2 regions of the Tepidamorphus gemmatus genome follow, and region 1 is predicted to be linked to the other one. Evidence: riboswitches for the same ligand, from Rfam matches in the RefSeq annotation. Region 1 holds a riboswitch; the other holds the start of a gene.

Region 1 (15,673 bases):
GCCGCCGAGCCGCGCAAGCCAGGCGGCGCGCTGCCGGTCATCGGCGAAGAAGCCGTGCACATAGGTGCCGGCGACCAAACCGTCCGCCGAGACTGCCCCATCCGTCCGTCCGTCGGCGAGGCGCACCAGCGGGCGCCCGGTGCCCGGCCCTGTCGTCACCCCCATGTGCATCTCGTAGCCGACAAGCGGCAGCCCGTCGGCGATTGTCACGCCGGCCACCTCCACCAGATGCTTGTCGCCGGCGAGCACCGTCTCGACATCGAGCAGCCCGAGCCCGTCCACCCGGCCTGCCGGCCCCTCGATGCCGGCGGGGTCGGCGATCGACCGGCCAAGCATCTGGTAGCCGCCGCACAGCCCGAGCACCCGCCCGCCGCGCCGCACATGCGCCGCAATGTCGATGTCCCAGCCTTCGGCGCGCAGCGCCGCCAGATCGGCGATCGTCGCCTTCGAGCCCGGCAGGATGACAAGGTCGCAGACCGGCAGCGCCCGTCCCGGTTCGATCATCGCGAGATCGACATCCGGTTCGGCGACAAGCGGGTCGAGATCGTCGAAATTGGCGATCCGCGGCAGCACCGGTACCGCGATCCGCAGGCGACCGCCCGCGCCTCGCGAGCCGGTCCGCTCGGCGAGGTCGTAGGCATCCTCGGCCGGCAGCCGGCGCGCCGCGTCGTAATGCGGGACGAGGCCGAGCGGCGCCCAGCCGGTCCTGCGCGCGATCTCGCGCATTCCCGCCTCGAACAGCCCCGGATCGCCACGCATCCGGTTGACGATGAAGCCCTCGATCATCGCCGCGTCCTCGGGCGCGACGACCGTCTTGGTGCCGACCAGGCTGGCGATGACGCCGCCGCGGTCGATGTCGCCGATCAGCACGACGGGCACGTCGGCGGCCCGAGCGAAGCCCATGTTGGCGATGTCGTTGGCCCTCAGATTGATCTCCGAGGCGCTGCCGGCCCCCTCCACCAGCACGATCTCGGCGGTCTCCTTGAGCCGGCCGAAACTCTCCAGCACCGCCGGCATCAGTCCGCGCTTGATCTCCTGCCATTCGCGCGCCTTCGCCGTGCCGATCACCTTGCCGTGCAGCACGATCTGCGCGCCGGTCTCGCTCTGCGGCTTGAGCAGCACCGGGTTCATGTCCACCGAGGCCCGCAACCCCGCCGCGCGGGCCTGCAACGCCTGCGCCCGGCCGATCTCGCCGCCCTCGGCGGTGACGGCAGCATTGTTCGACATGTTCTGCGGCTTGAACGGCGCGACTGCGATCCCCCGACGCCTGAGCACCCGGCACAGCCCCGCCACGATCAGCGACTTGCCGACATTCGAGCCGGTCCCCTGAAACATGATTGCGCGGGCTGTCATGGCGCAGCCGGCCGCGCCAGGGCTTCGGCGCGGCGTCCTCCAATCCCGCTCGCAGCCACAATCGGCCCCTCATCGCGGCAGCCGCACCAGCGGCTGTTCGCGATCGGGAGGATTGGATCGGCGATGTCGAAGCGCCCCGGTCCCGGCACGCGCTCGGCTCGACCGGAATGACGGCACGGCAGATGGCCAGACATCGCGCTCAGAACTCGATGCCCTCCTGCGCCTTAACGCCCGCGGCGAAATGATGCTTGACGAGCGTCATCTCGGTGACGAGATCGGCCGCCTCGATCAGCTCCGGTTTCGCGTTGCGGCCGGTGACGACGACGTGCAGGTCGGGACGGCGGGCGGCGAGCGCGCCGACCACCTCGTCGATCGGCAGGTAGTCGTAGCGCAACGCGATGTTGAGCTCGTCGAGGACAAGCAGCGCGACCGAGCGGTCGTCCATCAGCTCCAGCGCCTTCGTCCAGGCGCGGCGGGCGGCGGCGATGTCGCGGTCGCGGTCCTGCGTCTCCCAGGTGAAGCCCTCGCCCATCGAATGCCATTCGACGAGCGCGCCGAAGCTCTCGAGCGCGCCACGCTCGCCGGTCGACCAAGCGCCCTTGATGAACTGCACCACGCCGACCTTGCGCCCCCGCCCGACCATCCGGAGCGCCAGCCCGAAGGCAGCGGTGGACTTGCCCTTGCCGGCGCCGGTATGGACCATCAGCAGGCCCTTCTCGATCGTCTTGGACGCCACTTCGGCGTCCTGAACCGCCTTCCGCTTCTCCATCTTGGCGCGATGCCGCGCCGCCGCATCCGGTCCGCTCATCGCGCCACCTTCACAGGCATCGGCAGACCGGCCAGCATGAACACCACCGAGTGGGCCACCTCCGCAATGCGCTGGTTCATCCGGCCGTGCGCGTCGCGAAACTGCCGGGCGAGCGCATTGTCGGGCACGATGCCGAGCCCCAGTTCATTCGAGACGATGGCGACTGGCGCCGACGATTCGCTGAGCGCCCGGGCCAGGTCGTCGACGGCGGTGACGACGTCATAGTCGGCCAGCATCAGATTGGACAGCCACAGCGTCAGGCAGTCCACCAGGACGGGCGCACCCGCCGGCGCCGACCGCAGCGCCCCGACGATGTCGACGGGCGCCTCCAGCGTGTACCAGCCCTCGCCACGCCGGGCGCGATGCTCGGCAATCCGCTGGCGCATCTCGTCGTCGTGGATCTCGGCGGTCGCAATGAAGGTCCAGGGCGGCGGCAATGCGGTCACCAGGCTTTCCGCGTAGCGGCTCTTCCCCGACCTGGCTCCGCCCAGCACGAAAGTCACCGTCATTGTCACGCCCTCCGGGAATCCCCTGCCGGGCCCGTCCGCGATTGACTCGCCCCGGACGAACCAATAGTCAATCCGTGACGGTCCTTCGCCCCGGCGCAAGCGGGACGAAGGTGAAAAGGGAACGCGGTGCCGGGCCGGACATGTCGGACCAGGCCCCATGCCGCGGCTGCCCCCGCAACTGTAGGCGGTGAGCCACCCGTCGGATGCCACTGGGTCCGCGCCCGGGAAGGTGACGGAAGGCGATCTGAACCGCGAGCCAGGAGACCTGCCGTCGCAACGGACTGACCGCAAGCCGGGCGGGGTGCGCCGGCGCTGCGGAAACCGGCGATCCCGTCGGCGACCGTCCCGGCGATGTCGCACGCGGGCGGGACCACGCACCCCGACAGGCGCAATCCTGCGCCGTGACTTGGGGAACAAGCGGTGGCCGGCGACTCGCGCCCGACGCTCTATGTCTGCACAACCTGCCGGCGGGCGGGCGATCCGCCGTCGGCCGAAGATGTGCCGCGTGCCGGCCAGCTGCTGTTCGAGGCGACCGGTGCCGCGGCGCGGGCGCTCGGCGCCGATGCCCCGGCGATCGTCCCGGTCGTCTGCTTCGCCAACTGCGAGCGCGGCTGTTCGGCGGCGATCTCCCAGCCCGGCAAGTGGGCCTACATGGTTGGCGATCTCGGCCCGGAACACGCCGACGACCTGATCGACTACGCCATCGCCTATGCGCGATCGGAGACAGGAGCCGTCCTGCGCTCCGGCCGTCCCGAGTCGCTGCGGCATGCGATCATCGGGCGCTTTCCGCTGCATCTCGCCGCTCCGCAACCACCGCTGAAGGACGCCGCCGAATGACCGCAACCGCCCGTCCGGCCGCCGGCAAGATTCCCGCAACCGTCATCACCGGCTTTCTCGGCGCCGGCAAGACGACCCTGGTGCGACACGTGCTCCAGAACGCGAACGGCCGCCGCATCGCGATCATCGTCAACGAGTTCGGCTCGCTCGGCATCGACGGAGAGCTGCTGAGGAGCTGCGGGATCGCCGACTGCTCTGAGGAGGACATCGTCGAACTCGCGAATGGTTGCATCTGCTGCACGGTGGCCGACGAGTTCCTGCCCACGATGCAGGCACTGCTCGACCGGCCGCAGCCACCCGAGCATGTGCTGATCGAGACCTCGGGTCTCGCCCTGCCGAAGCCGCTCATCAAGGCATTCGACTGGCCAACCATCCGCTCGCGCATGACGGTCGACGGTGTCATAACCGTCGTCGATGGCCCGGCGGTCGCGGCCGGACGCTTCGCCGACGATCCCGAGAAGGTCGCTCGCCAGCGCGCCGAAGACCCATCGCTCGATCATGACAATCCGCTGGCCGAAGTCTTCGAGGACCAGCTGATGGCAGCTGACCTCGTGCTGCTCAACAAGGCCGACCTGCTGCACGAGGGTGAGCTCGACATGCTGCGCCGCGCCATCGCCGAATCCCTGCCGCGCGCCGTGAAGGTCGTGGCGACCCGTGAGGGCCGCATCGATCCGGCCGTACTGCTGGGGATCGGCGCGGCCGCCGAGGATGATCTCGACGCCCGCCCGTCGCATCACGATGGCGAGGATGGCCACGAGCACGACGACTTCGACACGTTCGTCGTCGAGATCGGCGAGATCGACCAGCCGGAGCGGCTGGTGGCCCGTCTGAAGACGGCCGCCGAGACCCACGATATCCTGCGCATCAAGGGTTTCGTCGCGGTCGCCGGCAAGCCGTTGCGGCTCGCGGTACAGGGTGTCGGCAACCGGTTCCATCACACCTTCGACCGGCCCTGGGCGCCCGGCGAGGCGCGCACCGGGCGCCTGGTGGTGATCGCAGAGACCGGCTTCGACAGGGCGGCCATCGAGGCGGCAATCCGGGGGTAGGCATGCACATCCTGGTCCGGGAGACACGATCGCTCGACGATGTCGAGACGGCGGTCGATCTCGGCCAGTCGCCTGCGCCGCTGGTGTTCCTGTCCTTCTCTGATTCCGATCTCGGCAGCGCCGCCACGGCCTGGCAGGCGGCCGGCGATCTGCCGCAGCTCAGACTGGCCAACATCGGCCGGCTGCGGCATCCGATGTCGGTCGATCTCTATGTCGAGCAGGTCGTCGCCGCCGCGCGCTGCGTGGCGGTGCGGCTGCTCGGCGGCCTCGATTACTGGCGCTATGGCTGCGAGGAGATCGCCCGGACCTGCCGGGACAGGGGCATCCCGGTGGTGTTCATGCCCGGCGACGGCCGCGAGGATGCACGGCTCCGGGACCTTTCGACCGTCGATCCGGCCATCCGCAGCCGCCTCGACACGCTGCTGGCGGAGGGTGGCCCGGCCAACATGCGCGCGGCCCTGCGGCTGCTCAGCCATCTTGCCGGTCTCGGTGACGACGATGGCGTCCGGGCACAACCGGTCGCCCTGCATGGGGAGTACGTACCCCGAACCCTGTCGCCGCGTGCCGGCAAGGACGCTACCCGCCCGCTTGCCGTGATCGTCTTCTACCGTGCCTGGCTGCTTGCCGGCGATCTGGCGCCGGTCGACGCGCTCGCGGCCGAGCTGGACCGGCGCGGGCTCGACGTGCGCGCGCTCCATGTCACGAGCCTGAAGGGTCCTGAAACGGCACGCTGGGTAGCCGACACGCTGCGCGACTTGCGGCCGGCGGTCGTCCTCAACGCCACCGGCTTCTCCGCCCGCCTCGACGACGGGCCCTCGCCGCTCGAAGCCGCCGGTGCGCCAGTCCTGCAGGTCGTGCTCGCCACCTCGTCACGCGAGGCCTGGGAGGCTTCGCCGCGCGGTCTCGGCCAGGCCGATCTCGCCATGCAGGTGGTGTTGCCGGAACTCGACGGCCGGCTGCTTGCCACCGCGGTCTCCTTCAAGGCCGACGAGATCGAAGTGCCCGGCCTGGAATACGCCCGTACGGTGCACCGTCCCGATCCGGCTGGCATCGCCCTTGCCGCCGCCCGCGCGGCGGGCTGGGCGCGGCTCGCCGCGACGCCGCGCCGCGACCGCCGGCTGGCGCTGATCCTCTCCGACTATCCCGGCGCGGCCGGTCAGGCGGCCCATGCCGTCGGCCTCGACGCCATCGAGAGCGCCGCCGAGATCGTGCGCCTGCTGGGCAAGGAGGGCTACGACACCGGCCCCGTTGCGCCGACCGGCCGCGAGATCGTCGCCGCCCTCTGCGATGCCGAGCCGGCACCGTTCCTGTCGCTCGACGCCTATCGCCGCCTGTTCGATACGCTGCCGGAGGCGACACGGACGCAGATTCTCGCAGCGTGGGGCGAACCTCGGGAGGACCCCGCCGTCGTTCCTGCTCCCGTCCGTGAGGCGTCATCCTGGCCGGAGCGTGAGTCGAGAACCGGGATCGGGGATGTGCTGACCGGTGCAGCCACCCAGATCCCGGATCAGCCTGCGGCTGCCCGAGATGAGGCGGCAGTGGCGGGCAAGCTGGGAGCCGGCCGGGTGTTCGCCCACCGCGTCGTCCGGTGCGGCAACATCATCCTCGCCATCCAGCCCGATCGCGGCAACGCCCTCGACCGCAAGGCCGACTACCACGACCCCGACCTGCCGCCGCGCCATGTGTTTGTCGCCTTCTATCTCTGGCTGCGCGAGGTCGCCGGTATCGACGCGATGATCCATCTCGGCACCCATGGCACGCTCGAATGGCTGCCGGGCAAGGCGGTGGCGTTGTCGAAATCCTGCGCGACGGCGGCGCTGATCGGCGGGCTGCCGGTCATTTATCCCTTCATCGTCAACAATCCCGGCGAAGCCGCCGCCGCCAAGCGCCGCCTCGGCGCGGTGACCATCGGCCATCTCACGCCACCGCTGAAGGCTGCCGGCAGCCATGGCGCAGCCGCCGAGCTGGAGCGGCTGATCGACGAATACGCCGCCGCCGACGGCCTCGACCGCCGCCGCACGCAGATCCTCCGGCGAACGATCCTCGACCGCGCCGAGGATGCCGGGCTTCTTGCCGAAAGTGGCGCCTCGGCAGCGACGAGTGATGACGACCGCCTCGCCCGGCTCGATGCCTATCTGTGCGACGTGAAGGATCTGCAGATCCGCGACGGACTGCACGTGTTCGGCCGTGCGCCGGACAGACACTGCCGCGCCGCCCTGCATCAGGCGCTGACGGCCGCGTCGCCCGGCATTGCGCACGCTGAGCTGGCAGGCCGTCTCGACGCATCCGCCGATGCGGAGCGCGCGGCGTTGCTGGCCGCGCTCGATGGCCGCTTCGTCGCACCCGGTCCGGCCGGTGCGCCGACGCGCGGCCGCGCCGATGTGTTGCCCACCGGACGCAACCTATACACCGTCGATCCGCGCGCGGTGCCGACCCGCTCGGCGATGATGCTGGCGGAGAAGGCGGCGGAAGATCTGGTGCGTCGCCACATGCAGGATCACGGCGACTGGCCGCGCAGCCTGGTCATCGACCTGTGGGGCTCGGCCACGATGCGCACCGGCGGCGAGGATCTGGCACTGGCGCTGGTGCTGATGGGCGCCCGGCCGATCTGGGACGAAGGCTCGAACCGCGTTTCCGGTTTCGAGATCCTGCCGCTCGCCCTGCTCGACCGGCCCCGCGTCGATGTGACGCTGCGCATCTCCGGCCTGTTCCGCGATGCCTTCGAGACGCAGATCGCCCTGTTCGACGCGGTGGTGCGGGCGATCGCGGAACGGTCCGACGAGGCGGAGTGGAACCCGCTCGCCGCCTCGGCGCGCGGAACGTCCGGCGCGGCCTTCAGGAGGGCCACGACGCGCATCTTCGGCGCCGCGCCCGGTGGCTACGGCGCCGGCGTCACCCATCTCGTCGAGGCCGGCGCCTGGGACAGCCGCGACGATCTCGGCCGCGCCTATCTCGCCGCCTCTGCCCATGCCTACGGCCAGGGCCTCGACGGTACCCGTGACGACGAGGGCTTCGCCGAGCGCGTCCGCGTTGCCGATGCCTTCGTGCATCAGCAGGATCACGCCGAGATCGACCTGCTCGACACGGTCGATTTCGCCGCCCACGAGGGGGGCTTCGCGGCGGCCGCCGGCAGCCTCGGCAATGCCCCGGCACTGTATCATGCCGATACCTCGAGGCCCGAGGCGCCGAGAACGCGAACCGTTGCCGAGGAGGTGCGGCGTGTCGTGCGGGGAAGAGCGGCCAATCCGGCCTGGATCGCCGGCATGATGCGCCACGGCTATCGCGGCGCCGCCGAGATCGCGCGCGGTCTCGAGGGACTCTACGGCTTCGCCGCCACCCTGCCCGAGCGGCTCGACCGGCAGTTCGATCTGCTCTTCGACGCCACGCTCGGCGATGAGACCGTCGATCGCTTCCTCAGCGATGCCAATCCGGCCGCACGGTCGGCGATGGCCGATCGCTTCGACGAGGCGATCCGCCGCGGCCTGTGGCGTCCCCGCCGCAACACGGTGGCCGCAATCCTCGACCGGAGGGCATCGTGACCGCGCAACGCTACGGCTGGTGCCCGAGCATCGCGACGCCGATGGCCGCCCGCGACGGGCTGCTGGTGCGCGTCAAGCCGCCAGCCGCGACCCTTCCCGCCGATGCCGCGAGAGCGCTGGCCGATGCCGCGGCAGACTGCGGCAACGGACTGATCGACCTGACCAGTCGGTCGAACCTGCAGTTTCGCGGGCTGCGCACCGCATCCGTGGCGGACTTCGCAGCGATGACCCGCGCCCACGGCCTTGCTGCCGCGGACGACGCCGTCGAGACCGTCCGCAATGTGACGTGCGATCCGCTCGGCCCCGACGATCCGGGCGCTGCCGTCGATTCCCACGCCATCGCGCGCGGGATCGAGGCGCTTCTCGCAGAAGATCCGCGCCTGCGGGCGCTGCCGCCGAAGTTCGGCTTCCTCGTCGATTGCGGTGTCGCGCTGCCGATACCGGACGCAACGACCGACATCATGCTCCGCGCGCTCGGCGACGAACTTGACCTGACGCTCGACGGCGGCTCGGTCCGGCTCACGGCCGCAGCCGCGGATGCCCCCGCGCTTGCCCGCCGTCTGGCCCGTGCCTTCCTCGCCCTCGCCGGCCCTGCGGAGGTGGCGCCCTTCAGGATGCGCGACCTGGTGGCCGCGGTCGGCGAGGATGCGGTCCTCGCCGCCGCCGGAGTCGCCGAAGATTTCCGGCTCAAGTCCGGGCCTGGCGAGAATGAGGCGGCAAGCGGCGGCACAGGTGGCGACGCGATAACGACCTCGACCGCGGCCTCGTCTGCAAGGGCTGCAGCCTCCTCGACGTCGCATCCGGACGGGTTCCGGGCATCTGGCTCCGTCGTCGCGGCGGCATCTCCCAAGCCCATGTACGCCGCGCCGGAGACGAACAGCCCCGTCGGCTACCTGCGCTGCGGCGAGACCGGCGTCTTCGTCGTCGGTGTGCCGCGTGGGCGGCTCGAGGCGGCCGCCCTGCGCGTGCTCGCCGACCTTGCCGACCGCTTCGGCGATGCGACGCTGCGCACGACCCCCTGGCGTGCGCTGGCGCTGCCTGGCATTTCCGTGCGCGATGCCGGCGCCGTGGCGGAGACGGCGATCCGCCTCGGGTTGATCGTCGATGGCGCCGATCCGCGCCGCGCTCTGCCCGGATATCCCTTCGAGAAGGGCCCCTGGCCCGTCTCATCGCGTTCGGAGACTGCCAGCCGATGACCGGCCGCTACGACTACATCCGCGACGGGGCGGAGATATACCGGCGTTCCTTCGCCACAATCCGGGCGGAGGCGGACCTCGACCACCTCGCGCCGGACGAGGCCCGGATCGCGGTGCGGATCATCCATGCCTGCGGCATGGTCGAGATCGGCCGCGATCTGGTGTTCTCGCCGGACTTCGCGACGAAGGCCCGCGCCGCCCTGCTCGCCGGCAAGCCCATCCTGTGCGACTCGAAGATGGTCGCCAACGGCATCACGCTCGCCCGCCTGCCCGCTGGCAACGAGGTGGTCTGCACGCTGTCCGATCCGGCCGTCCCCGGCATCGCCGCACGGATCGGCAACACCCGCACCGCCGCGGCCATGCATCTGTGGGGCGACCGGATGGCGGGGGCGGTTGTCGCCATCGGCAACGCCCCGACCGCGCTGTTCCATCTGCTCGAGATGATCGACGCCGGCGCGCCGTTGCCCGCCGCCGTGATCGGCCTGCCGGTCGGTTTCGTCGGCGCGGCCGAGTCCAAGCAGGCGCTCGCCGGGGACGGCCGCCTGCCATTCCTCACCCTGCACGGGCGGCGCGGCGGCAGCGCCATGGCGGTCGCCGCCGTCAACGCGCTTGCCAGCGAGGCCGAATGACCGGAACCCTCTATGGCGTCGGCGTCGGTCCCGGCGATCCGGAGCTGCTGACCTTGAAGGCGGCCCGCATCCTGCGCATGGCCGGCGCGATCGCCTATTTCGCCAAGCGCGGCCAGGCCGGCAATGCCCGCACCATCGTCGATGGCCTCCTCGGGAATGCGGAACAGCTGCGGCTCGAATACCCGTTCACGGTCGAGGTGAAGGTCTCCGATCCGGACTATCATCCGCGCATGGCGGCCTTCTACGACGAGGCTGCGGGGCAAGTCGCCGCCCGTCTCGATGCCGGCGCAGATGTCGCCGTGCTGTGCGAGGGCGATCCGCTGTTCTACGGCTCCTACATGTATCTGCACGACCGGTTGGCGGGGCGTTACCGGACCGAGGTGGTGCCCGGGATCACGGCGATGTCCGGCTGCTGGAGCCGCCTGGGTCGGCCGATGACCCGCGGCGACGACGTGCTGGCGGTCGTCCCGGGGACGTTGGAGGCTGCCCGTCTCGCCGAACGGCTGGCCCTCGCCGACGCCGCCGTGGTGATGAAGGCCGGTCGCCACCTGCCGAAGATCCGCGCCGCGCTCGCCGCCGCCGGGCGGCTCGACGAAGCCGTCTTCGTCGAACGCGGCACGATGGCCGAGGAACGCATCCTGCCGCTCGCCGAAGCCGGCGATTCCGGCGCCTATTTTTCGCTCGTCCTGGTGCCGACGCGACGGAGGACGGTGTGACCGGCCGGCTTGCCATCGTCGGGCTCGGGCCGGGTGCGGGCGAGATGCTGACTCCGCAGGCCAACGCCGAACTCGCGCGGGCGAGCGACGTCCTCGGTTATACCACCTATCTCGCCCGCGTTCCGCTGCGTCCCCGCCAGCAGCGCCATGCCTCGGACAACCGCGAGGAGATCGCCCGCGCCCGCCATGCCCTCGAACTTGCAGCAGCCGGCCGCGAGGTGGCGATTGTCTCCTCGGGCGATCCGGGTGTCTTCGCCATGGCTGCCGCCGTATTCGAGGCGATCGAGACCGGCGATCCGGTCTGGCGCGATGTCGATGTGATCGTTGTTCCGGGCATCTCCGCGATGCTTGCCGCCGCTGCCCGGCTCGGCGCGCCGCTCGGCCACGATTTCTGCGTGATCTCGCTATCCGACAACCTCAAACCCTGGGAGACGGTCGTCCGCCGGCTCGAGGCGGCGCTTGCCGCCGACTTCGTGATCGCCCTCTACAATCCGGTCTCGAAGGCGCGCCCGTGGCAGCTCGGTGCAGCCCTCGACCTCGCCCGCGCGCACCGCCCGCCGGCCACGCCGGTGATCTTCGCCACTGCCGTCAGTCGACCCGACGAGACGATCGAGATCGCCGATCTGCGGGCCGCCGATCCCGCACGCGCCGACATGCGCACACTGGTGCTGATCGGCTCGTCGGCGACCCGGCTCGTTGCACGCCCGTCCGGGCAACCCTGGGTCTATACGCCGCGCAGCGCCCCGCAGGACTCGCCATGACGTCGTTCGAGCCAGGCATACGCCTCGTCTGCGCCGATGACGGTCTCGACCGGAGGTTCCGGCGGCCGCGCGACGATCACCACCGGGATGCCGAGCGCCCGCGCGGCGCCGAGCTTGGCACGGGTCGCCGCGCCCCCGGAGTTCTTCGTGACCAGCACCTCGATGCCGTGTGCCGTCATCAGCGCGCGCTCGCCGGCCTCGTCGAACGGCCCGCGCGCGGTGATCACCTCGGCATCGGGGGGCAGGAGCTCCGCGGCGGGAGGATCGACACTGCGCACCACATAGCGGTGCTGCGGAGCGGTCAGGAACGCGGCCAGATCCTGCCGCCCGACCGTCAGCAGCACCCGCTTCGGGGCGATGCCGAGGGCGGCGGCCGCCGCCGTCATGTCGGCGACCTCGCACCATCGGTCGCCGGCCTGCGGCTGCCAGGCCGGGCGCCGGACGGCCAGGAGCGGCACGCCGGCGATGCGGGCGGCCTCGGCCGCGTTGGCGCTTATCCGGTCCGCGAACGGATGGGTCGCATCGACCAGCGCCCCGAAGCCTGCCTGACGCAGGTGATCGGCCAAGCCCCCGGCGCCGCCGAAACCGCCGCGGCGCACCGGGACGGGCTGGGCGGCCGGCGCCTTCGTCACGCCGGCGAGCGACAGCACTGTCTCGAAGCGGACATCTCCGGCGAGACGGCGCGCCAGCGCGCTCGCCTCGCTGGTACCGCCCAGAATGAGGACCTTCAGCCGATGCATCGTCATGCGGGAGCCCTGTCGTGAGCGGCGGGACCTCTCCCGGCCGCTGGCTCGCCATCGTGGGGATCGGAGAGGATGGTGTCGAGGCCCTCGGCCCCGCCGCCCGCGCATTGGTGGCAAATGCCCGGATCGTCTATGGCGGAGCCCGCCACCTGAAGCTCGCCGGATCGCTGATCAGCGGCGAGGCTCGGGCCTGGCCGAGCCCGATCTCCGACGCCTTTGCCGCAATCGCCGGGCTGCGCGGCACCCCGGTGACGATCCTCGCCTCCGGCGATCCCTATTGCTTCGGCATCGGCGGTGCGCTGGCGCGGCATGTTGCCGCCGACGAGACCATCGCCATCCCGGCTCCCTCGGCATTCTCTCTCGCCGCCGCGCGGCTCGGCTGGCCGCTGGAGGAGGTCGCCACCCTGTCATGCTGCGGCCGGCCCGTCGAGGCGATCCTGCCGCACCTGCAGCCGGACCGTCGGCTGCTCGTGCTCTCGGCCGATGCCTCCACACCGGCGGCAGTCGCCCGGCTCCTTGCCCGATACGGTTTCGGCGGCTCGCTGGTCCACGTGATGGAGGCGCTCGCCGGCCCGCGCGAGCGGCTGCGTGGGACGACGGCGGCCGGCTTCGACCTCGCCGACATCGACCCGCTCAACCTCGTGGCGCTCGAGGTCGTTGCCGGTCCCGACGCGCGCGTCATGCCGCTGTCGGGCGGCCTTCCCGACGACTTCTTCGAGTCGGACGGGCAGCTGACCAAACGGGAGATCCGGGCCGTGACGCTGTCCGCGCTGATGCCGATGGCCGGCCAATGCCTGTGGGACGTGGGTGCGGGGTCCGGCTCGGTGTCGATTGAATGGCTTGTCCGGCATCCGGCCAACCGGGCCATCGCCATCGAGCGCGATGCGGATCGCGCTGCCCGTGCTGCCCGCAATGCAGCGAGTCTCGGCGTGCCACGGCTCGAGGTGGTCACCGGCGAAGCGCCCGGCGCCTTTGCCGGACTGCCGGAACCGGATGCCGTATTCATCGGCGGCGGCGGACAGGCGGACGGCGTGATCGAGGCGGCCTGGCGGGCGCTGCGACGCGGCGGACGCATCGTGGTCAATTCCGTGACGCTGGAGACCGAGGCACGGCTGATCGAGGCGCACGGCAGATGCGGCGGGACGCTCACCCGACTGTCAGTGGAGCGACTCGAGCGAATCGGCGGGCGCCAGGGCTTCCGGCCGGCGATGACGGTGACGCAATGGGCGGCGCGCAAGCCATGATCGTGGCCGGTATCGGATGCCGCCGGGGATGTACCGCCGACGAGATCGTCGCGCTGGTGCGCCGCGCCATGGAAGAGGCCGGCGCGGCCCACTGCCGGCTGACGGCACTCGCCGCCCCTTCCTTCAAGCGCGACGAGCCTGGCCTCCGCGCGGCTGCCGACATTCTCGCGCTGCCGCTGTTCCATGTCGGCGACGACCGGCTCACGGCGGTGCAGGCGGACTGTCCGACCCGCTCGGCATCGGCCCTCGCCGCCACAGGCCAAGCCTCGATTGCGGAAGCGGCCGCGCTTGCCGCCGCCGGACCCGGGGGCCGGCTGGTACTGGCGCGCATCAAGAGCGCCGCGGCCACCTGCGCGCTCGCAGAACGGAGGCCGCGATGACGGTGCACTTCATCGGCGCGGGTCCCGGCGCGCCCGATCTGATCACCCTGCGCGGGCGCGATCTGATCGCCCGCTGCCCGGTCTGCCTGTACGCCGGCTCGCTGGTGAACCCCGCGATCCTTGGCCATTGCCCGCCGGGCGCCCGGATCGTTGATACCGCACCGATGAGCCTCGATGAGATCGTCGCCGAGTTCGAGCGCGCCCATTCGGCAGGTCAGGACGTCGCACGGCTGCATTCCGGCGACCTCTCGGTGTGGAGCGCGCTCGGCGAACAGGTACGCCGGCTGGAGGCGCTCGGCATTCCCTACACGGTCACGCCCGGGGTGCCCGCCTTCGCCGCAGCCGCCGCCGCGCTCGGCCGCGAGCTGACGCTGCCCGAGGTCGGCCAGTCGGTGGTGCTGACCCGCACCTCCGGCCGTGCGTCGGCGATGCCGCCGGGCGAGAGGCTCGATGCCTTCGCCCGCACCGGCGCGACGCTGGCGATCCATCTGTCGATCCATGCGCTCGACCGGGTGGTCGCCGAGCTTCTGCCCCATTACGGGCCGGACTGCCCGGTGGCGATCGTGTACCGCGCCAGCTGGCCCGACGAGCGGATCGTCGCCGGGACGCTGGCGACGATCGTCGCAGCGGTCGCCGCCGCGCCGATCGAACGCACCGCGCTGATTCTCGTCGGCAGCGTGCTCGCGACAGACGATTTCCGCGACAGTGCGCTCTACGACGCCGGCTACCAGCGCCGATTCCGGGGCCGGACCGAGCGATGAAGACGATCGACGCCCTCCGCCGCCTGATGGGTCCGGTGCCGCGGCTCGTGCCCGGTCACGTCTGGCTGGCTGGCGCCGGGCCGGGCGATCCGGCGCATCTGACGCTCGGCGCCATTGCCGGCCTCGCCCAGGCCGACGTCATCGTCCATGACGCGCTCGTCGATCCGCGCGTGCTCGCGCTCAAGGACGAGGCAGCCGTGCTCGAATTCGCCGGCAAGCGCGGCGGCAGGCCGTCGGCCACCCAGGCCGACATCTCGCGCCGGCTGGTCGAGCTTGCCCGCGCCGGCCGGCGCGTGCTGCGGCTGAAGGGCGGCGATCCCTTCGTGTTCGGACGCGGCGGCGAAGAGGCCCTGACACTGGCGCGCGAAGGCATTCCGTTCCGGATCGTTCCCGGCGTCACGTCGGGGCTTGCCGGCCTCGCGCTTGCCTCGATCCCGGCAACGCACCGTGGTGTCAACCAGGCAGTGATCCTCGCGACCGGCCACGCCGCGGACTCCGCCGGTGACATCGACTGGGCCGCGGTCGCCCGCACCGGCTTTCCGGTGATCCTCTACATGGCGATGAAGAACCTCCGCCGCATCGCCGGCGCGCTCATGGCAGGCGGGCTTGCCGCCGACACGCCGGCGGCGATTGTCGTTTCCGCCACCTTGCCCGAGGAGCAGGTACTGGTCTCGACGCTGGAGCGGATCGCCGCGGAGGCGGATCAGGCCAGGCTGTCGCCGCCGGCGATCGTCGCAATCGGCGGCATCGTCGCCCTGCGCGAACAGCTCGCCGGTCTCGCCCGGACGCTGATGGAGCCGGTTCCGTGACCGCGCGCGGCCTGATGATCGCGGCGCCGCGGTCAGGCTCCGGCAAGACCACCGTGACGCTGGGGCTGATCGTGGCGCTGCGCCGACGCGGATTCAGAGTCTCGGCCGCCAAGTCGGGCCCAGACTACATCGACCCTGCCTTCCACACCGCGGCGACCGGCCGGCCGAGCCCGAACCTCGACAGCTGGGCGATGCCCCCTGCGCTGATCGAGGGTCTCGTCGCCGAGGCGGCGACGGGCGCCGACATCGTCATCGTGGAATCCTCCATGGGCCTGTTCGATGGTCTGGCGCTGGCAAGGGGTCGGCGCGGGGCTGGCGCCGATCTGGCGGCACGGCTGTCGC
Region 2 (15,673 bases), on a different contig from region 1:
CCGGCGATATCTTGGCGGGACCGGCGACGGGCGGCAATGACCGTATCCGGTTCAGCGCCGACACCGCCAACAACTCGATCGTCGTCTATGCCGACGGCGAGACGTACCGGAAGATCCTGGCGGCACTGCGCCAGATCGACGTGCCGCCGCTGCAGGTGGCGATCAACGTGGTGATCGCCGAGATCCGACTGAACGACCAGCTGCGCTATGGCGTGCAGTATTTCCTCAAGAGCGGCGATGACGGCTCCATCGGTCTGTTCAACACGATCGCCAACAACATCAGCCGCGAACTGCCCGGCTTCAATTTCGTGATCGGCAGCGAGCGCAGCCCAGACGTCATCATTTCGGCATTCGACGAGATCACCGACGTGCAGGTGTTGTCCTCGCCGTCGCTGGTGGTGCTGGAGAACCAGACGGCGACGTTGCAGGTGGGCGAGAACGTCCCGGTCACCACCCGCCAGTCGACGTCGAACATCGACCCCGATGCCCCGACCGTGAACGAGGTCGAGTATCGCGATACCGGAATCATCCTGAACGTGACGCCGCGCGTCGCCGACAACGGGGTGATCTCGATGACGATCCAGCAGGAGATCTCCAACATCGCGTCGGGCGGCCAGACGCTGACGCCGACCTTTGCCAAGCGCAGGATCTCCAGCGCGGTTTCGGTCGTCAGCAATCAGACGGTGCTGCTCGGCGGGCTGATCAGCGAGCGCAGCGAGCGCAATGACACGGGCATCCCCGGCCTCCATCGCCTCGAGACGATCGGATCCCTGTTCGGTACCAAACGCAATCAGTCGGACCGCACCGAACTGATCGTCCTGATCCGGCCGGTCGTCATCCGCCAGGGCCAGGACGCCCAGCATGTCGCCGAGGAACTGAGGGCCAGGATGTGGGAAATGAACACGCGCGCCCGCGATTGAGCCTGCCGAGGAGACTCGCGCCATCCGCCCGCCGGCAGCTGGTCGGGGCTGCGGCGGGCGGGCTGGCGGGTGCGGTCGCCGCGCCGGCGCTGGGAGCCGACCCGGCCGGCACTCTCGCCGCGTCGATCCTGGGCGCGGCAATGTTCGCGATCGCGTTCGAGGACGCGCTGCGGCTGCGCGTGCCGGACCGATGGGTCGCACTCGCGGTCTTCGCCGGGCTGGCGTGGGCGGGCGTGGCGGGTGCGCACGAGGTGGCAGCGATGTTCGAGGCCGTTGCCGGGGCGCTGCTCGGCGGCGCCGTTTGCGCGGCGGCATTCCTGCTCCTGCGCGAGGGCTTCTACCGGTTGCGCGGCCTTGACGGGCTCGGCATGGGCGACGTCAAACTCGCTGCGGCTGGCGGCGTCTGGCTGGGTTGGCACGGCTTCGCCGTCGCCGTGCTGGCGGCGGCCGCGGCGGGGATTGCGGTGGTCGGCCTGCGGGCGCTGCGGGCCGGCGGCTGGCGCCGGGAGCAGCGGCTGTCCTTCGGGGCGCTGCTGGCACCGGCGATCTGGTGCGCTTGGCTGTCGCAGCAGGGAGGATGGGCAGGTGCCTAGCCGGTGGAACAGCAAGGTCTGGATCAGGTGCGGGAGCGGCCGGCTCGCCGCCGCGCTCGTTCTGGCCGGGACGCAGCTGGCGGCCGCAGCGATCGCGCTTGCCGACGGGGGTGTCGAGCGCGGCATTGCCGCCTACGAGCGGGGCGAACTGCGCGGCGCGGCGGCGATGTGGCTGCCGCTTGCCGAGCGTGGCGATCCGAAGGCGCAGACCGCTCTGGGCCTCGCCTACTACCACGGGCAGGGCGTGCCGCAGGACTTCGGTGCTGCAGCCGCCTGGTATCGCCGCGCGGCGGATCAGGGCTACCCCTATGCCCAGGGGTTGCTCGGCTATCTCTACTTCATCGGGCAGGGCGTCCATCAGGATTACGTCGAGGCACATTTCTGGCTGAACCTGGCGGCTGCCGGTCTGCCGCCGGGCCCGGAGCGCGACCTGGTCATCGACCGCCGCGGCGTCGTCCAGACGATGCTGAGCCCGCGCGAACTGCACGACGTGCAGGTTCGGGCGACGGTGTGGCGTCCGGTCCCGATCGTGCCGGAGACGGTGCAGTAGCCAAGCCCGCCTGCCGGGGAGCGCGAATGGCTTCGCGCCGCGATCCGCGCGTCACGGCCGGCGGCCCGATGCGGCCTCGAACGCGCGCCGATTCAATCGTTCGTCAGCCAGCTTAATGTATGGTAAGGTTTCCGTAGCGGCAGGCACCGACACAGTGCGTGATGTCGGCGGCCATTGCCTCGAAAATGATCGCAGGGGCGGACAATGCAAGACCTCGAAGAGAGTGGAACGCGGTCGATGCCGCTTGTCGCATCGATCTGGTGCCGGTTGACCGGAGCTGCAGCAGTTGCGGCCGTGACGGGCATGTTCCCTGCCGTCGCCGTCGGGCCGGCTTCGGCCGGCCTGGATACCCCAAGGGTTTTCGTGGAGAACCGGACCGGTGGTACCGTCGAGGCGACCGCCGAGGTGTTGTTGCGCAAGGCAGCGGAGCGCGGCCGCCTATCCGTGATCGTCCGGTTGAGTACCGATTTCGTGCCGGAAGGCGATCTTTCCGCGTTCCAGGCGGCAAATCAGCGCATCGCCATCGCCAATGCGCAGGCGCGTGTCCTGGAGGCAGTGCCCGGTGCGCAGAACGTCAAGCGCTACGAGACAGTGCCGATGCTGGCAATGTCGGTGACGGTCGCCGAGCTTCGCGCTTTGCTCGCCAACTCCGCCGTGTCCCGGATTACCGAAGATGTGGCGGTCGCACCCAGCCTCAGCGGCAGCGTTCCGCTGATCAGGGCGAACCGGCTGTGGGCACAGGGGATAACCGGCAGGGGATGGGCGGTGGCCGTTCTCGACACCGGGGTTCAGCTCGACCATCCAGCCTTCAAGGGGAAGATCATTTCCGAAGCATGTTATTCGACGACCGTATCGGGGCAATCGACATCGCTCTGTCCCCGGGGGGTGCAGAGCTCCACGAGGAAGGGTTCGGGTCGAAACTGCCCTGCTGATGTGGCGGGTTGCGACCATGGCACCCATGTCGCCGGCATCGCCGTCGGCTTTCCGGGCAACCCCTACAAGGGCGTTGCCCGCGGTGGCAACCTGATCCCGATCCAGGTGTTCAGTCGCTTCGACAACGACAGCGACTGCGGTGGCAGCGCGCCCTGCGTGCTCAGCTACACCAGCGACCAGCTCAGCGCGCTCGAGCGCGTGTTCGTGTTGCAGCGCACGCGCAAGATTGCGTCGGTCAACATGAGCCTCGGCGGCGGCGCGTATTCCTCCAGCTGCGACACAAGCGACCTCAAGCCAGCCATCGACAATCTGAGGTCGCGCAAGGTGGCTGTCGTGATCGCCAGCGGCAACAACGGCAACAACGGCTACATCAGTTCACCGTCGTGCATTTCCTCGGCGATTGCCGTCGGCAGCACGACGAAGTCCGACGAGGTGTCGAGCTTCTCGAATCATTCCGGACTGATCGCATTGATGGCGCCCGGCAGCGATATCCGTGCGCCGATCCTCCGCAGCAGGTACGGGGAGAAGAGCGGCACGTCGATGGCGACGCCGCATGTGGCGGGTGCGTGGGCGCTGCTCAAGCAGTCGAAGCCGACCGCGACCGTCTCGGAGATCCTCCGCGCGCTCGCCTGCACGGGCAAGGACGTGAAGCGTGACAACATCACCAAGCCGCGTATCGACGTGCTTGCCGCCAACAAGGTTCTGAAGCGCCCGAGGAACCAGCAGAGCTGGAACTTCGGTACGCAGGCCCAGGTCGACGACTGGGAGCATGAACTGGGTCGGTGGGTGCTCCGGTCCGGGACGATGTCCGTCAATGGCAGCGGCCCGACCATCTGGCTCGCCGCCACCAGTCCGTTCTGCTCGAGCAGCCTGTCGGTGACGTCAAGGGTCCGCCGGATCGACGACGACTCGTCCTTCAACTGGAACAGCGGCCTGTTCCTGTTCTCCAAGATCGACGCGGAGACGAACATGTCCGGCATGTGGTTCGCCTACAACAAGAGCGGCGGCGGTCAGGCAGTGATCTGGCGGGTGATCGGTCTCAACGGACGTGACAACACCGGTGGCAACAATTCGCTGCTTTGTGTGAGGGACGGCATCAATGTCAGGGTTGGTGGATTCAACAACCTGAAGGTCGTCAGTCGCAACGGAACGCACCAGTTCTCGATCAACGGCACAGTCGTCTGCAGCGCGACCGACCGGACATTCGAGACCGGCAACGTCGCCATGGTGATGGCCAACCCGGGGAGCAGCCGCGAGCACCGCTACGACGTCGACAGCGTGTCGGTCCAGCAGCTGTCGACCTCGGAGGGCTTGCCGGAGACGGCGCCGGACGTCGCGGCGACGAAGCCGCTCGTGATACCTGCGGGAATGTCGCCCCAAGGGACTTCCGGCAAGGCCAAGATTCAATCCGCGGCACGCTGATCCACCTGGGAGTCACCTGGCCTTCGACTGTTCCAGGCGGCGACCGATGCATGCGGGCGCCGCTTGCAATCTTGGTGACCGAGCCGCCCGGGCGCACCCCGGCTCACGACGAGCCAGTTTCCGCTAGGTAGGTTCGGCTTGAATTGCTAACGTGGCAGTGCCAGTGGACGACCGTCGTAGTCTTGCTGGGGCTTCCAATCACTGGCTGGGGACCATTGTGAAAGGTGACTGCATGCCCTGGATCAAAATTGCGCTGGCAGGGCGCCGCTGTCCCGCGTCAAGCGTGCGTCTGGCGGTTCTCGGAATTGCGGGGCTTGTGATGGCGGCCACGGCCGCGAGCGCCCAGACAATGTCGAACACCCCGGTCGTGCAGCTGGCGGACGGCAGCGGCGGAACCGTCCGGGCGTCGGCCAATGCGCTGATCGCCCGGGCTGAGGCAGAGGGCCGGATCCCGGTCGTCGTCGAACTGCGGCTGGGCGAGGGGCAGGAGCTCGGTGCCAATGCCGATCCGAGCCAGCTCGCCGCCCAGCGCGCCGCCATTGCCAGTCTTCAGCGCCGCGTGGTCGCCAATGTCCCGGGCGCTCGATCGGTCAAGCGCTATGCGAATGTCCCCTATGTGGCGATGTCGGTCGGTACAGCCGGGGTGCGCGCGTTGCTCGGCAATGATGCGGTCGCAGCAATCGACGAGGATGTCAGGGTCGAGCCGATGCTCGACGAGAGCGTTCCCCTCATCCGTGCCGACGTGGTCGCGCGTCGCAGGGGCGTCAACGGCGGCAGGGGATGGGCCGTCGTCGTGATCGACACCGGTGTCCAGCTGACGCACCCGGCCCTGCGCGGGCGCATCGTGTCCGAGGCCTGCTTCTCCACCAATGACCGCAGCGCCGGCGCCACCTCGCTGTGCCCCAATAAGGTGCCCCAGTCCTTCGCCAAGGGGTCCGGCAAGAATTGTCCGGCGAGGCTCGACGGGTGCTTCCATGGTACGCATGTCGCCGGGATCGCGCTGGGCAATCCGGCCAACAGCTTCAAGGGCGTTGCTCCGAATGCGGACCTGATTTCCATGCAGGTGTTCAGCCGGTTCACGCCGGATGCTTGCCGAGCCTCGACGCCCTGCATCAGCGCCTTCTACAGCGACATCATCGGTGCTCTCGACCGGTCGCTCACATTGACCAGCAGCCACAAGATCGCGTCCGTCAACATGAGCCTGGGCGGAGGCGCCTATACCAAGGCTTGCAACAACGACAATGCCTCGCTGAGTGCAATCACCAGGCTGATCCGCCAGCTTGCCGGCAAGGGCGTTGCGGTCGTCATCGCCTCGGGCAACAACGGCTCCAGCAGCTTCATCGCGGCACCAGGCTGCATTTCGGATGCCGTCACGGTCGGCAGCACAACGAAATCGGATCAGATCTCGTCGTTCTCCAATCACAACAGGCTCGTCGACCTGATGGCCCCCGGGAGCGACATCACCTCGGCCGTTCTCGGCAGCAGGTACGGGTCGGCGAGCGGGACCTCGATGGCAACACCCCATGTCGCCGGTGCCTGGGTTCTGATGAAGAAGATCCGGCCCAACGCGACGGTCGCCGACATCCAGAAGGCATTCCAATGCACGGGCAAGCGTGTCGCGCGGGCCGGGATCGCCAAACGGCGCATCGACGTGGAGGCGGCCGCCAACGCTCTCGTCAACGGGTGCTGACGCGGCCCTCGATCTTGGTCCCGGGCCGCACGCCCCGGCATCTACCCTCCTCCTGCGTCTGCCGGGAAATCCGTCGCGCCCACTCGACGCCCATAGGCCCCTGTCGCGACACACTCGGGGAATAGCCACATCGCAATGGCGTATGTATACGTAGTCCGCGGTGGCCGGACGACGCTGGTCGCAATATCGCAGAGGGAGGTGGAGTTGAAGCTGCTGGACGGCAGGACGGCGGTGATTTCCGGCGCGGCAAGCCCGCGCGGGATAGGATTGGCGACGGCGCGGCTGTTTGCCCGCCACGGCGCGCGGGTGGCGATCCTCGACCTCGACGAGACGGCTGCGCGTGCGGCGGCGGCGGGGATCGGCGAGGCGCATCTGGGCATTGGCTGCGACGTCACCGACCAGGCTGCCTGCGACCGTGCCGCGGGCGCGGTGCTGGCGGCGTTCGGCAAGATCGACATCCTCATCAACAATGCCGGCATAACCCAGCCCCTCAAGTTCGGCGAGATCGGCCCGGACGACTGGCAGCGGGTGATCGACGTGAACCTCAAGGGCATCTTCTGCCTGAGCCGGTCGATCGTGCCGCACATGCGCAAGCGGCGGTCGGGGGCGATCGCCTGCATGTCGTCGGTGTCGGCGCAGCGCGGCGGCGGCGTCTTCGGCGGACCGCACTATACGGCAGCGAAGGCGGGCGTGCTGGGGCTGGCCAAGGCCATGGCGCGCGAACTGGGGCCTGACGGGATTCGCGTCAACTGCGTCACGCCGGGTCTGATCGACACTGACATCACCCAGGGCAAGCTCTCCGACGAGATGAAGCAGAAGATCATTGAAGGAATCCCGCTGGGACGGCTCGGATCGGCCGAGGACGTGGCGGGCATCTACCTGTTCCTCGCCTCCGACCTGTCGGCCTATGTCACCGGAGCGGTGATCGACGTCAATGGCGGCATGCTGATCCACTGAGGGCGCGATGGCCAACAGATCCAATGTCAGCCTCGCCGATCGGGCCTACAATATCCGCCGCAACGCGCTGCGCATGGGGCAGGTCCAGGGGCAGGGCTACATTGCCCAGGCGCTCGGCATCGCCGATGTGCTGGCGGTCTCCTACTTCCATGCGCTGACCTATCGTCCGGACGATCCGGAATGGGAGGGACGCGACCGTTTCCTGCTGTCGATCGGCCACTACGCCATCGCGCTCTACGCGGCGCTGGTCGAGGCGGGGATCCTGCCGGAGGACGAGATCGACACCTACGGCACCGACGACAGCCGTCTGCCGATGTCGGGCATGGCCGCCTACACCCCCGGCATGGAAATCACCGGGGGATCGCTCGGTCACGGACTGCCGATCGCGATCGGCATGGCGCTCGGCCTGCGGCGCAAGGCGTCCGGCGCATTCGTCTACAATCTCCTGTCCGATGGCGAACTCGGCGAGGGGTCGACCTGGGAGGCGGCGATGGCGGCGAGCCGGTTCGGCCTGTCCAACCTCATCGCAATCGTCGATGTCAACGACATGCAGGCGGACGGGCCGGCCACGAAGGTCTCGGGCTTCGAGCCGCTCGAGGACAAGTGGCGGGCATTCGGCTGGCAGTGCTGGCGTGTCAACGGCAACGACATCGACGCGCTGGTCGCGGCCTTCGATGCAGCACGGGGCAGCAGGGCGGCGCAGCCGCGCGTGGTGATCTGCGACACCAGGATGGCAAAGGGCGTGCCATTCCTGGAAGCGCGTGAGCGCAACCATTTCCTCAGGGTCGAGCCTGAGGAATGGGAGCTGGCGCTGCAGGCGCTGGACGCGGGGAGGGGGGCATGACACGGCTGTCCAAGTACACGCCCCGCCCGAAGACCGGGAACGGACCGCGGGCGACGACCTCGGCGATGATCGCCTCGCTGGCGCCGGAGGGGCATCCGGCAAGGCCGGCGCCATTCGGCCATGCGCTGGCGGAGCTTGCCCACAGCCGTGCCGATATCGTCGGGCTGACGGCTGATCTCGGCAATTATACCGATCTGCACGTGTTCGCTGTTGCGCATCCGGACCGCTTCTACCAGATGGGCATGGCCGAGCAGGTGCTGATGGGGGCGGCGGCCGGCTTGGCGCGCGAGGGCTTCACGCCGTTCGCCACCACCTATGCGGTGTTCGCCTCCCGGCGCGCCTACGACTTCATCTGCATGGCGATCGCGGAGGAAAGTCTGAACGTCAAGATCGTCTGTGCGCTGCCGGGTCTGACCACCGGATATGGCCCCAGCCATCAGGCGACCGAGGACATAGCGATCTTCCGGGGAATGCCGAACCTGACGATCATCGACCCGTGCGATGCCACCGAGATCGAGCAGGCTGTGCCGGCGATCGCCGACCATCCGGGGCCGGTCTACATGCGTCTTTTGCGCGGCAACGTGCCGGTGGTGCTGGAGGAGTACGGCTACCGGTTCGAGCTCGGCAAGGCGAAGCTCTTGCGCGACGGCGCCGATGTGCTGTTCGTGTCGTCGGGTTTCATGACGATGCGGGTGCTGGAGGCGGCGAAGATGCTAGCGGCCGACGGCATCGGCGCCGCCGTCCTGCACGTCTCCACCATCAAGCCGCTGGACGAGGCGGCGATCCTTGGCGAGGCGGGCAAGCCTGGCCGGCTGGTGGTGGTGGCCGAGAACCATTCCATCGTCGGTGGCCTCGGCGAGGCGATCGCAGGCCTCTTGCTGCGCGCCGGGGTACGGCCGGCCGCCTTCCGACAGATCGCGCTGCCCGACGAATTCCTCGACGCCGGGGCGCTGCCGACGCTGCATGAGCGCTACGGCCTGTCGTCGGAGGCGGTGGCGCGATCAGTGAAGGGCTGGTTATAGGGTGCGTCTCATCGCGCGCAGGAGCACGCCGATCGACTGTTGACGCCAACGGATTGTCTGGGGCAAGCTCTTCCCGTCACGGTCTTCCGAGTCGTCAGATCGGGAGCTAAGAGGGAATCCGGTGCGTGTTTCCGTGTCGTCGGAGCGCAAGACCGGAGCTGCCCCCGCAACTGTGAGCGGATAGCCGTTCGTCGGAATGCCACTGGGTGAAATCCCGGGAAGGCGGCGAACACGCGATGACCCGCGAGCCAGGAGACCTGCCGTGGCCATGCGTAACGTCCCCGGGCGGGGTGCCCCGCGGGTCGTGTGGCTGCGGCATTCATGTGCATGGCCGTAGGCCAGGCGTCCTTCCGGCACTCGCCCTGACAATCGAGCGGGGTTGCCGATGATCGAACGTAGCTCAGCCTTTCCACACGATCGGATGCGCTGCTCGGACGGCCCGTGACATCCGGATCGGTTACGTTATAGCATAACATTCCTGCTCCTGCTGCTGCCCGCGTGTGCAGCGGTGCCGCCTCACATCATCCGGAGAATGTCATGAAGAGAGCTCGTATGGCTCTGGCTGCCGTCGCGATGTCGGCGATCATGTCGCCCTTCGCCCTGTGGGCCGAGGATCGGACCCTGACCGTCGTCGCACCATGGGAGATCAAGGGCTTCGACCCTTCTGTGACCGGCTATGCGTTCACCCGCATGGAGGTCGCGGAGACACTGATCGAGATCGGTGACGATGGTCTGCCGATCCCAGCGCTCGCGGCGTCGTGGATCGTGAGCGAGGACGGCCGGACCTGGCGGTTCGATCTGCGCCCGAACGTGACCTATCACGACGGGTCCAGGATGACGGCCGCCGATGTCGTGCATTCCCTGGAGATCGCCCGCGGCAAGCCGGGCGTTCTCGACAAGGTGCCGATCGAGTCGATCGAGGCAGTCGGCGATGCCGCTGTGCTCATCCGGCTGTCGTCACCATTCTCGCCGCTGCTCGCCTTCCTGGCGCATACCTCGGCCCAGATCCTGGCACCGGCCTCCTACGCGGCCGACGGGTCCGTGACGCAGATTGTCGCCACGGGTCCCTACAGGATCGTGAGCGTGGAGCCGCCGCAGCGATTCACCATGGAGCGGTTCGACGGGTACTGGGGCGAGAAGCCTGAGATCGCGCGCACGATGTTCCTTGCGGCCGGTCGCGGCGAAACCCGGACACTGCTCGCCGAAAGCGGCGATGCACAGATCGTCTTCAATCTCGACCCGGCGAGCCTGCAGCGGCTGGCTGGCAACGACCGGCTCGAGGTTCGGGCGGTGCCGCTCCCGCGGGTGATCACGATGAAGGTGAACGCGGCCTATCCTCCGCTCGCCGATGCGCAGGTGCCCCGGGCGCTCAGCCTCGCCATGGATCGTCAAGGCATCGCTTCGGCGCTGCTGCGTCAGCCCGATGTCGCCGCCTCGCAGCTGTTTCCGCCCGGAATGGCCGCCTGGCACAATCCGGACCTTGCACCGCTGACGCATGACCCGGAACGGGCCAGGAAAATCCTCGCCGGCCTCGGCTGGATGCCGGGCGCTGACGGTATCCTCGAGAAGGACGGCGTCAGGCTGGCCTTCACGATCAGGACCTACCCGGACCGGCCCGAATTGCCACTTGTGGCAACGGCGCTCGAGGACCAGTTCCGCGAGATTGGCGTCGATGCGACGATCGCCGTAGGCAATTCCGGTGACATCCCCGCTGGCCACCAGGACGGGACGCTGGAAGCGGCGCTGATCGCCCGCAACTTCTCGCTCGTTCCCGATCCGCTCGGCACGCTGATGCAGGATTTCGGCGCGGAGGGCGGCGACTGGGGCGCCATGAACTGGAAGAGCGACGCGCTGATCGCAGCAATTGATACTGTCCTGACGACGGGCGACGCAGAGCTGGCGGAGGAGCAGCGGCGCGTCATCGCACGCATCCTCCAGGACGAACTGCCCGTCATCCCGGTCGTCTGGTACGTGCAGACGGCTGCAGTGTCCAAGGATGTCGAGAACTTCTCGATCGATCCCTTCGAGCGCAGCTACCGCCTCTCGCGAATGAGGTGGGCAAGGTGATCCGGCTGGTTTCTTACCGGGTCCTGCAGGCCGGTCTCGTTGCGGTCATGGTCGGGGCACTGACGTTCATCATGGTCCGGAGCCTGCCCGGAGACATGGCCTTCCGCATCGCGGCCGGCCGGTACGGTTACGATCTCGTCGACGGTGCGGCGGCCGAACAGGTCCGCCGCGAGCTCGGCCTCGACCGGCCGGCGATTGCCGCCTTCGCAGACTGGCTCTGGAGCATGGCGCGCTTCGATCTCGGGGTGTCGCTCGTCTCGGGCGTTCCCGTCGTCGTCGAGATCCGACACCAGCTCGGCCATTCGGTCGAGCTGGCGGTGGTCGCGATCCTCCTGTCGATGGTGTTGGGGCCGCCGATCGGCGTTCTGGCTGCGATACGGCCAGGCGGACTGTTCGACCGGCTCGTATTCGTCGCAACGGTCGGGCTCAGGTCGTTGCCGCAGTTCGTGATAGGACTGCTCTTGATCTATGGCCTCTCGGTCCATGCAGGCCTTCTGCCCGCGGCAGGACACGGCGGGGCGCGCTTCACGGTCCTGCCGGCCCTGACGCTCGCGCTCGGCCTTGCCGCCGTGTCCAGCCGCATCGCCCGCGACGCGACGATCACCGTGATGGCCTCCCCCTACTACAGGTTCGGCCTGACCAAGGGCCTGCCGCCTGGCGAGACGTTCCGGCGTCACGGCGTGCGCAACATCGCCGTTCCCGTCATAACCTATCTGGGGGTTCAACTCGTCTATCTGATCGAGGGTGTCGTCGTCGTCGAGACATTGTTCGCCTGGCCCGGGATCGGCCATGCGCTCGTCCACGCCATCGTCGCCCGCGACGTCCCGATGATTCAGGGCACTGCCCTGGTGATGGGACTGATGTTCGTGGTGCTCAACGGGCTGGTCGACCTCGTCTGCCATCTCATCGATCCGCGCCGGAGAGCTGCATGATTGCTCCGACCGAACCATTCTCGGCACAGGTTCCTTCTGCCGGGCGGATGGCCGGTGCCCGCCCGAGAGCAGGCGTGATTGTTGGAATCGCCATCCTGATCGCACTGACAGCATTCAGCCTGCTGACGCCGCTCGTTGTCGATGGCAGTCCGACGGGCCAAAACCTGGCGCAGACGCTGCAGCCGCCCGGTCCGGGCCATCGGCTCGGCACCGACCATCTCGGTCGCGACATGGCGCTACGGCTTGCCGCGGCGATCCGCGTCTCGCTGTCGGTCTCGATCGGTGCCACGATCGTGGCCGCCGTGCTTGGCGTCGGGCTCGGGGTCCTTGCCGGTTCGCGCGGCGGGCTTGTGGACCGCCTGCTGTCGACGGCTGCGGACATGGTGCTGGCGCTGCCGGGGCTGCTGCTCGTCCTTTTGATTATCGCGATCGCACCCGGCAGGTTCTGGCCGCTCTATCTCGGCATCTCGCTGGTGCTGTGGATCGAATACTTCCGCATGGCGCGCGCCATCACGATCCGTGTCGCCGCGTCGCCGGCAGTGCAGGCCTCGCAGCTGCTCGGCTTCGGACCAGTCTATGTCTTCCTGACCCACTACTGGCCGCAGATGGCGCCGATGATCCTGACGGTCGGCGCGTTCGGGGCCGCGACAGCGATCCTGTCGGTGGCCGCTCTCGGCTTCGTCAATGTCGGGATCAGGCCGCCGACGCCGGAACTCGGGCAGATGATGATCGAGCTTCTGCCATATTACCACGAGGCGCCGTACATCATCGCCCAGCCGATTCTCGTGGTCTTCCTGCTGGTGCTGTCGCTCAACCTCATTGCCGGTGGCAAGGCCCGATGACCCTACTGATCGAGACCCGTGAACTGGCGGTTGCCGCTGCCGACTCGATTGTCCAGCCGACGTCGATCCGCGTCCGCGCGGGCGTGCCCTTCACCATCCTCGGCGAAACCGGTTCGGGCAAGACCCTGCTCGCCCAGGCAATCGCCGGGACGCTGCCGGACGGTCTGGTGGCGCGGGGCGAGATCCTGATTGCCGGCCGGCCGGTCCAGGACCTTGCGGTCCACGAGCGCCGCGCGCTGTGGGGCCGGGAGATTGCCATCCTGCCTCAGGAGCCATGGCTGGCGCTCGATCCGACGGCGCGATCGATCGATCAGGTTGCCGAGGTCTATGAGGTCGTGCGCCGCAGGCCGGCGGACGGAGCCCGCGACGATGCGGTGGAAGCCATGCGCAGCCTTCGCCTCGAGGGCGCCGGCCGGAAGCTGCCCTCCGAGCTGTCGGGCGGCATGGCCCAGCGGGTCGCCCTGGCAGCGTCGCGGGCGGGCGGGGCACGCATCATGCTTGCCGACGAACCGACAAAGGGGCTCGATGCCGCGTTGCGCGACGGCGCGATCGACCTGCTGCGCGAGGCGATGGGCAGCGAGGGCGGCCTGCTGACGATCACACACGACATCTCGGTGCCGCGACGGCTCGGCGGCGAGGTGGCCATCATGCTCGCGGGACGGATCATCGAGCAGGGGCCAGTGGAGGATGTCCTCCAAAGGCCGCGGCACGACTACACGCGCCGTCTCGTTGCTGCCGATCCGGCCAATTGGATTCGGCGCATTGTCCCGGAGCGGTTCGGCGATCCGGTGATCGAGGCACGCGGTCTCGCCAAGTTCCGCGGCGGGCGGCTGCTGTTCTCGGGCCTGTCGCTGACGATCGCACGCGGCGAGATCGTCGGGGTCGTCGGGCCGAGCGGATCCGGCAAGAGCTCGCTCGGTGATCTCGTGCTGGGGCTTATCAGGCCTGATGCGGGGTCCGTACGGCGGGATCCGCGCATCGCGCCGCTGCGGTTCCAGAAACTCTATCAGGATCCGCCGGCGGCCTTCGCTCCGCAGCTGACCATCCGCCGGGCACTGGCCGACCTGGTGGCGCGCCACCGCCTCGACGCGACCCGCATCAGTGATCTGATGCGGCGGCTGAGGCTGTCGGACGGGCTCCTCGATCGTCCGCCCGGTGCGATCTCCGGCGGCGAATTGCAGCGCTTCGCGCTGCTGCGGGTCCTGCTGCTGAAGCCCGCCTTCCTGTTCGCCGACGAGCCGACCTCGCGTCTCGACCTGATCACCCAGCAGGAGATGATCGAGCTGATCGTCGAATCGGCACGCGAGGAGGGGTGTGCCGTGCTGCTGGTCAGCCACGATCGCGATCTGATCGACAAGACCGCCGATCGCGTGCTGGCGCTGGAGGGCAGCTGGATGGATCGCGATGCCGTGGCCTGACCGGTCGTCGCCAGGGAGGCAGATGCGTGGCGGTCGGCTTGAAGGACGTGGTGCCGGCGGAGAGGATCGAACTCCCGACCTTCGGTTTACAAAACCGCTGCACTACCGCTGTGCTACGCCGGCCCCGGATCGCCGACGCACAATAGAGCAATTTCCGGAGCTGTGAAAAGGCGTTCTCCGTTCGCAGCTGCGACGCCACGGCAGGTCAGGGCGGATCCTGAATCCGTTGAACGATGCAGCGTCCTGGCGTCGAACGGCGGCGAGGTCGACCGTGGGTAGCCAAGGTGTTGCCCACAAGGGACACCGTCGATGTGCTAGACTTCGCCATCTGGTCGGGCCGGGATGGTCATGCCGGTGTGGTGCCGCCGCAGGCGGGCGCCTGCAGTCCTCCGCGCGGCAGGCGGCGCAGGCTTTGCGGCGGTGTTGCGGCCTTGCGTGGCGTTGGCACGGTGGCGAACTGTTCAGATGTGCGGTGGCATTATGGGCGCCGCAACGAAACTGCAGAGCCAGCCGGGGACGGCAGCGCCGGCCTCGAGGCGGTGACCATGGAGGCATGCGATGAAGGAGTCATATTCGACAGCGTTGCGGTCGGCAATCCTGGCGGCCATCGTCCTCCTTGGCGGGATCGCCGCGACGCCACAGCCTGCCCGTGCCGACGGTAGCGCGGTGGCCGCTGCCGCGATCCTCGGCGGGGGTGCCGGATTCGCCCTGGGGGCGGCGTTTCCCTTCAATGCGGGCTATGCCTACAGCCCGACCGGCTACTGGTATGTCAACGACCCCGCGCACTACCGCTATCCGACGGCCTATTACCGCTGGTATGCGCCGGCCGGCGGCTACATCTATGTCGGCCCGAACTGGCGCTACTGGTACCGGAATCGACAGGTGGTCTACGCGCCGACGCCCTATTTCGTGACCCCGCCACGCGCGTACGTCTATTACCCGCCGATCCCCCACGGTTACAGCCCCAACGTGCCTCCGGCAGGCGGCTACAGGTGATTGGCAGCAGGTGATTGGCTGAGCGTGATCGGGTAGGGCGCGGCGGACCGCCAAGAGCGGCCACGCGTTCGGCCGCGTCAATCGAATCGCGTCTGCTGACCGATAGGATGACGTCGCAGCACTACCCGGAGTGGGCAAGACTCAACCCGGTCCTGGGCTTTCCGAGGAGACCTCTATGAATGCGTTCCGCCGTCTCGCCCTTGCCGCATGCCTGTGCGCCGGTGTCGCGCTCGCCGGCCCGGCACTCGCCCAGGACTGTGACGCGATGCTGGGGCAAATCGACCAGCTGCTGCAGACCGCGACCCTGATCGACGAGCAGCGCCAGCAGGTGCTGGATCTGCGCGACGAGGGCATGGCTGAAACCACCAGGGCCGGCGGCGACTGCACCGGTGCGTTGCAGCAGGCGCTCGACATCCTGACGGGCAGCAACTGAGTTCGGATCGCGGCGCGGTCCTGGGCGCCGGATCGTCGGCGGACCGGCCCCGGC

The links. Region 1 has a riboswitch for cobalamin ahead of EDC22_RS02180 (DUF1636 family protein). Riboswitches for the same ligand answer to the same signal wherever they lie in the genome.
Region 2: linked by a shared signal. The riboswitch ahead of EDC22_RS15455 (ABC transporter substrate-binding protein) and the one ahead of EDC22_RS02180 (DUF1636 family protein) in region 1 are both predicted to bind cobalamin.

Annotation. Positions count from the first base shown of each region.
Region 1 covers NZ_SMAK01000001.1:457,481-473,153, reverse strand. Annotated here, with positions in the region: gene EDC22_RS02195 (cobyric acid synthase) at 1-1,353, opposite strand, end outside; gene cobO (cob(I)yrinic acid a,c-diamide adenosyltransferase) at 1,553-2,161, opposite strand; gene cobU (bifunctional adenosylcobinamide kinase/adenosylcobinamide-phosphate guanylyltransferase) at 2,158-2,670, opposite strand; cobalamin riboswitch at 2,732-2,957, shown strand; gene EDC22_RS02180 (DUF1636 family protein) at 3,091-3,507, shown strand; gene cobW (cobalamin biosynthesis protein CobW) at 3,504-4,553, shown strand; gene cobN (cobaltochelatase subunit CobN) at 4,556-8,092, shown strand; gene EDC22_RS02165 (hypothetical protein) at 8,089-9,288, shown strand; gene EDC22_RS02160 (precorrin-8X methylmutase) at 9,285-9,917, shown strand; gene EDC22_RS02155 (precorrin-2 C(20)-methyltransferase) at 9,914-10,633, shown strand; gene cobJ (precorrin-3B C(17)-methyltransferase) at 10,630-11,394, shown strand; gene EDC22_RS02145 (cobalt-precorrin-6A reductase) at 11,358-12,140, opposite strand; gene cbiE (precorrin-6y C5,15-methyltransferase (decarboxylating) subunit CbiE) at 12,155-13,381, shown strand; gene EDC22_RS02135 (cobalamin biosynthesis protein) at 13,360-13,761, shown strand; gene cobM (precorrin-4 C(11)-methyltransferase) at 13,758-14,522, shown strand; gene cobA (uroporphyrinogen-III C-methyltransferase) at 14,519-15,331, shown strand; gene EDC22_RS02120 (cobyrinic acid a,c-diamide synthase CobB) at 15,328-15,673, shown strand, end outside.
Region 2 covers NZ_SMAK01000011.1:92,215-107,887, forward strand. Annotated here, with positions in the region: gene gspD (type II secretion system secretin GspD) at 1-920, shown strand, start outside; gene EDC22_RS15420 (prepilin peptidase) at 917-1,513, shown strand; gene EDC22_RS15425 (tetratricopeptide repeat protein) at 1,506-2,063, shown strand; gene EDC22_RS15430 (S8 family peptidase) at 2,676-4,418, shown strand; gene EDC22_RS15435 (S8 family peptidase) at 4,768-6,108, shown strand; gene EDC22_RS15440 (SDR family NAD(P)-dependent oxidoreductase) at 6,313-7,065, shown strand; gene EDC22_RS15445 (transketolase) at 7,073-7,909, shown strand; gene EDC22_RS15450 (transketolase family protein) at 7,906-8,931, shown strand; cobalamin riboswitch at 8,994-9,210, shown strand; gene EDC22_RS15455 (ABC transporter substrate-binding protein) at 9,469-10,998, shown strand; gene EDC22_RS15460 (ABC transporter permease) at 10,995-11,930, shown strand; gene EDC22_RS15465 (ABC transporter permease) at 12,005-12,772, shown strand; gene EDC22_RS15470 (ABC transporter ATP-binding protein) at 12,769-14,190, shown strand; tRNA gene EDC22_RS15475 (tRNA-Thr) at 14,239-14,313, opposite strand; gene EDC22_RS15480 (hypothetical protein) at 14,749-15,186, shown strand; gene EDC22_RS15485 (hypothetical protein) at 15,362-15,619, shown strand.